One region of the Bacillus cereus group sp. RP43 genome, then DNA from elsewhere that is predicted to be linked to it. Evidence: riboswitches for the same ligand, from Rfam matches in the RefSeq annotation. Region 1 holds a riboswitch; the other holds the start of a gene.

Region 1 (3,217 bases):
AACGATAACACAAAGTGTAAATGCAAAGATTGGACCGAACGGGAACCATTTCGCTTGATATGGTAAATCTTTCAAATCTTTCCCTTGTGCAATATAAGCTTTACGGAAACGGTAATGACTAATAGCAATCCCTACCCAAGCAATAAATCCTGACATCCCAGAAGCATTTAATAACCAAATGTATACAACACCGTCACCGAATAAAGAAGCGATGAAAGCGACGCTACCAACTACTGATGTTGCGATTAATGCGTTAACAGGTACACCGCGGCTATCTAATTTGCCTAAGAACTTTGGTGCTTTTCCCTGGCGAGCTAAATCCCAAAGCATACGAGTTGATGCATACATTCCAGAGTTACCAGCAGATAGAACTGCAGTTAAAATAACAGCGTTCATAACAGAAGCAGCGAAGGCAACGCCCGCTTTTTCAAATACAAGTGTAAATGGACTTACTGTAACATCACTCGCTGCAAGGCTTTCAGTCGTATAAGGAATTAATAAACCGATAACGAGAATTGCTAAAATGTAGAATAATAAAATACGCCAAAAGATAGAACGAATTGCTTTTGGAATATTGCGTTCTGGATCAGCAGTTTCACCAGCAGCTACTCCTAATAATTCAGTTCCTTGGAATGAGAAACCAGCAGCCATAAATACACCGATAATTGCCATGATTCCACCGTTAAATGGTGCATCTGCAACAGTGAAGTTTTTAAAGCCGACAGATTCGCCACCCATAATTCCAAAAATCATCATAAAACCGACAATTAAAAAGATAATAATAGTAACTACTTTAATAAGTGCGAACCAATATTCAGATTCACCAAAACCTTTAACAGATAAATAGTTTAAGAGAAAAATAATAGCTAAGCAAAGTCCACTCCAAATAAGAGAAGGGGTATCTGGGAACCAAAATTTCATAATTAATGTTACGGCTGCAAGTTCAGCTGCAATCGTAATCGCCCAGTTATACCAATAGTTCCATCCAAGTGCAAAGCCAAGTGATGGATCAACAAATTTTGTTGCATAAGTGCTAAAAGATCCAGTAACAGGCATGTAAGCTGCGAGTTCAGCTAAGCTTGTCATTAAGAAATAAACCATAATTCCAATTGCGGCGTATGCGACTAGTGCACCGCCAGGACCAGCTGAATGGATCACACCACCGCTGGCAAGAAATAGTCCGGTACCGATTGTACCACCGAGAGAAATCATCGTAAGGTGACGAGATTTTAATCCGCGTTTTAATTCACCTTGTCCTTGTGTAGTTTGCGTTTTAGAGGTAGATTGATTTGTTGCGCTATTCATGTTCAACACTCCTTTTCTTGTAGGTTAGGAAGGAGCGGGGGAGAAAAATACAAAAAACCGCCAAAGGAATTAGGCGGAACGTTTCACAAATAACCACCCCATCATACCCTTCCGTTAAGATAGCACCCCACGTTTACACGGTAATTTTGTAAACGTGACAGTTCTGTTCCTTTCGGAGACAGACCCAGCTCATATTTCCAGAGAAGAAATACAAACTTCGGCAACTTTTCCTTTCAAACGGAGTCAGTGACATTCTCTGTGTCTCGTCCGTTTTACTTTTAAAAGTCGCAACCTCTACCTCATCGGATTGATGAGGATTTATATATTGCTAAGATATTTAATATATGGCAATTGTAATGACTTTCTGAATATATTGCAAGGAATTTTGTTAGGAAAAGTCAAAAAATATCGGTTATTGTATAGGAAACGCTTGCAAAACTCCACCCGAACCTACTATTATGTAGCAATAAGCAAAGAAAAAATTGTTATACAAATGTTTCGCAAAAAATAATGAAAAACCCTTTAAAATTAAAAGAAAATTCAGAAAATATAATTCGACATAACTATTGAAGGGAATCACCTCTTTTATTTTGTTTCAAAGAAAAAACATAAGTATAAATTAAAAGAGTGAATATTCTTTCTTTTTGTAGTAAAATCGAAGTACCGTTTAATTAAAAAGGGGACGTCGTTATGAAATTAGAAACGGAAAGATTACATATTATCCCATGTGCAGAAGAATGGGTTCAAATTGCGAAGAATCAAGGATACAATAGTGGCCCGCATATTGCAGGGCATGTAGAAAGTGTAAAACAAGACGCAGCTTTATTACCTTGGGGTGCGTGGTATGTCATTCGAAAAGAAGATGACATCGTACTAGGGGATATAGGATTTAAAGGGAAACCGAACGAGAAACGTACAGTAGAAATTGGTTACGGTTTTATTAAGAAATATTGGAATAAAGGGTATGCTACAGAATCTGTAGATGAATTAATAAAGTGGGCTTTCCAGACAGAAGAGGTAGATACAATTATTGCGGAGACACTCCTTGAAAATGGTAGTTCGATTCGTGTATTAGAGAAATTACAAATGAAGAGAGTAGATACAACAGATACGATGATTAATTGGAAAATAGAAAAATAAAAAATACCGCTCGATATAGTTCGAGCGGTATTTTTATCATTATGGTAGCATTTGTTTTTGATCTTTCGGATAACCATCTGTCGATACGTTAGAACGATTGGAATGATTACGGACAGCAATAAAAATGGATATAATAACGACAAGACCAACTGCAATGTAAGAAAGTGAAATAATAGTTGGATCTACTTTAAATGTAGTAAGCAGTGTACGAATATTCGTAAAGATTATAAGGCCACCAACTAGTACGCCAAGCAAATGTGCTGGAACGATGCGAACTAACCATGCGGCGATTGGTGCAGCGACAATACCACCGAGCATGAGAGCAAATACCCAAACCCAGCTTACTTGTTCCCAGCCAAGTGAAATGAAAAAGCCAATCGTTGCAGCGAGTGAAACAGGAAATTCACTCGTATCAACAGATCCAATAACTTTTCTAGCTTCATTTCCTCTTGCAAGAAGTACAGGTGTTGTAATCGGTCCCCAACCACCGCCGCCTGTTGAATCGACGAATCCAGCGAATAAGCCGAGTGGCACAAGTTGTTTGGCAGACATGCGCTTTTTGGAAGTAACAATTTGTTTTTGAATAATGAATCGTAATAAAATATAAACGCCTAAAGTGAATAAAAATATTGAAATGTACGGTTTAATCACATCGCCAGGTAAATTACTTAAAAAACATGCCCCAATAAATGCGCCAATTGCCCCTGGTAATGTAAGTCTGGAAACCGTATATTTATCAACGTTTCCAAATTTGATATGCGATGCACCAGAA
Region 2 (3,217 bases), 1.5 Mb from region 1:
AAAAGTAATGTTTTATACGTAAAGAGTTCTTTTATACTCGTCCCTAAGTCAGCCATATTATTTGTTTGGAATAAAACAGGGAAAGTAACAAAATCGTTATAGAACCCGTAAAACATTGCATTTCCAAATAAAATAAATGACAGTATAAAACTAATTACAATAATAATTCGGTTTCGGTACTTAGATGCAAGTAAAGCGAAACCAAAAAATAAAAGTAACGAAGCTAGTGGATTAATAAAAAGCATAAATTCTTCAAAGAAGTTATCAATTCTAATATCAAATGCTAGCTTGTACACAATATATGTTTTTATCCATAATAAAACGACTGCAACTAGTGCAAATCGCAGTTTTGGAAACAGATTTTGTAGCATAATATACTCCTCTCCTAAAAGCATGACAGTTCTTGTGAGCCGGTTTGATTAGCGCCTCATTTTATATATACGAACAGTCCTTTGTTATTATGTTTATTATACTATGAGTATCATTATACGAAAATAAAAGAGAGTTGTGGGCTTTTTTATAATAATTGAGTAGAAAAAGGGCAGTGGGAGACAATAAAACGGAGTTTCTATGTATGATAATTATCGTGCGCAGAAAGAATCGAGTAATAAAACGGAGGTTATAATGCGAAAATTATTATATTTTATAGTATGCAGTAGTGTTATACTTTTTTCCTCACCGAGTATGTCAGTAGCGCAATATGATGCACCCCTTGTGGAGGATGCACTTTATTCTGTTTTATTTCCAAAAATAAATAAGGCAATTGAAAAACAATATGGAAATTTGAAACCTTATCAATGTCCTAAAATCATCCGTTTAAAAAAAGTGTATAGTGGCACATATTTATTTCAAGCGGTTATTGAAGTGACGAAGTATGAACAGGTTGGTGGGAAAATTGTTCCACCATTCGAAAAAGTAACAATTACTTTTAATAACGAAGAAGGCGAATGGGAAGTGACAAATATAGTAGTAAAGCGCTTACCAAATGATACGAAGTTAAACTGTAAAAAAACAATATAAAAAATTGTTTGACAAATAAAATGGTCCTTTGGTATTGTTAATAGCAACAATTAGATGTTTGAAAATTAAATAGACTTACCTCATCTACTCTCAAAGGTAGAGGCCGCGATAGGAAAGAGTAAGCTATGGGAGATTTAATGGAATCTGTGATCATAGGTTGAAAGGGACTATTGCCGAAATATAAGAATAACCATCTTATTCATATATTGGGACTGCATTGAATAAATGTAGTACTGTCATAATATTTATTTTATGGAGAGCTATTTGGAGATGTTGATGCGGTTTCTTATTTTGAGAAGATAACAACTCGTTTATTTTTTCAATATATATTTTTCCTAATAAGAAACGCGTGTGAACATTGTTCCGCGCGTTTTTTGTCTATCTAAAAGCGTGCTGCAATGAATAGAAGATTGGGGTTATGAGTTTTAGAGGAAATAAGGGAGGAATTCAAATGTATTTACACGGCACAAGCCGAATCAATGGGCAAGGACACTTAGAAATTGGTGGGTGCGATACGACGCAGCTAGCAAAACAATACGGAACACCACTTTATGTATACGATGAAGAGTCTATTCGAGGAAAGTGCCGCGCGTTTCATCGTGCTTTTAAAGAAAGTGGTTTCTCTTATCAAGTAGCATATGCAAGCAAGGCGTTCTTGTGCATGGAGATGTGCCGAGTAGCTCGTGAAGAGAATATGTCTTTAGACGTTGTTTCTGGAGGAGAATTATATACTGCGCTCCAAGCTGGTTTTCCGGCATCGCGTATTCATTTTCACGGAAATAATAAAACAGAAGAAGAAATGATTATGGCTCTTCAGGCGAATATCGGTTGTTTTGTAGTAGATAATTTCTTAGAATTAGAAATCTTACATGATTTAGCAATGCAACATGGGAAATTTGTGAACATATTAATCCGTGTAACGCCTGGAGTAGAGGCACATACACACGAATATATAACAACAGGTCAAGAGGATTCGAAATTTGGGTTTGGTGTTTCAAATGGTCAAGCGATGCAAGCAATTGAGCTTGCCTTGCAAAAATCAAATTATAATGTGCTAGGAATTCACTCGCACATCGGATCACAAATATTTGAAACGGCTGGATTTGTTCGAGCAATTGAAGTACTCCGCCAATTTTTAGAAGAAGTGAGAGAGCGAACACATTATGTGATGAAAGTATTAAATGTGGGCGGAGGTTTCGGTATACGTTATACGGAGTCAGATGCACCATTAACACTTGAAACGTATGTGCACGCTGTAACAAGTACGATAAGAGAACAATTTACATTATGTGAATATCCGCTTCCAGAAATATGGATTGAACCAGGTCGTAGTATCGTAGGTGATGCTGGAACAACACTTTATACAGTCGGAGCGGTGAAAGAGATTCCTGGCATTCGGAAATATGTTTCAGTCGATGGTGGAATGACAGATAATTTAAGACCAGCTCTATACGGAGCCCGTTATGAGGCGATGTTGGCGAATCGAGGGAATGATAAGAATGAGGAGCTCGTTTCGATTGCTGGGAAATGCTGTGAAAGTGGAGATATGCTGATTTGGGATATTAACTTACCGCAAGTTGCTTCTTCTGATTTACTAGCAATTTCTTGTACGGGGGCATATGGGTACTCGATGGCTAATAATTATAATCGTATTCGTAGACCAGCTGTCGTCTTTGCAAAAGGCGGGACGTCACAAATTGTCGTAGAACGTGAAACATATGAAAATATCATTGGGAACGATCGCATACGTATTAAAGAGCTGGTGTGAATGAGAAAGAAGGAGTTGTCTAGTAAAGGCAACTCCTTTTAAAAAAAGAAAAATAATTAAATATATCGGAAAACTAGGATTGAAAAAAATCAGAATTGTGATAAAATACAAATACAAAGCTTATCAAGAGAAGCTGAGGGAACTGGCCCTACGAAGCTCGGCAACCTGCTTATAGAAAGCAAGGTGCTAAATCCAGCAAAATGGAATCCATTTTGAAAGATAAGGTAAAATATATTACCGAACAGTCTTTTCGAAATGGGAAAGATTTTTTTTATGAATAAAAAGGGGGCTGTTTGCGTGAGCGTACGGGAACATTTTGATGAAGTGTCCGAAAAAATTCAAACGATGCTTGCTGATATGAAATATGGTTCAATTACAATTGTTGTGCAAGATGGAAAAGTGATTCAATTAGAGAAAAGTGAAAAGGTC

The links. Region 1 has a riboswitch for lysine ahead of QCI75_RS11860 (amino acid permease). Riboswitches for the same ligand answer to the same signal wherever they lie in the genome.
Region 2: it holds a riboswitch for lysine, as region 1 does, so the genes downstream of both, lysA (diaminopimelate decarboxylase) here and QCI75_RS11860 (amino acid permease) in region 1, are expected to answer to the same signal.

Annotation. Positions count from the first base shown of each region.
Region 1 is NZ_JARVHQ010000001.1:2,256,943-2,260,159, forward strand. It holds gene QCI75_RS11860 (amino acid permease) at 1-1,305, opposite strand, end outside; lysine riboswitch at 1,418-1,610, opposite strand; gene QCI75_RS11865 (GNAT family N-acetyltransferase) at 1,996-2,445, shown strand; gene QCI75_RS11870 (sulfite exporter TauE/SafE family protein) at 2,485-3,217, opposite strand, start outside.
Region 2 is NZ_JARVHQ010000001.1:3,797,378-3,800,594, reverse strand. It holds gene QCI75_RS19785 (LTA synthase family protein) at 1-371, opposite strand, end outside; gene QCI75_RS19780 (DUF3888 domain-containing protein) at 625-1,020, shown strand; lysine riboswitch at 1,110-1,291, shown strand; gene lysA (diaminopimelate decarboxylase) at 1,472-2,788, shown strand; SAM riboswitch class I at 2,906-3,014, shown strand; gene QCI75_RS19770 (YezD family protein) at 3,086-3,217, shown strand, end outside.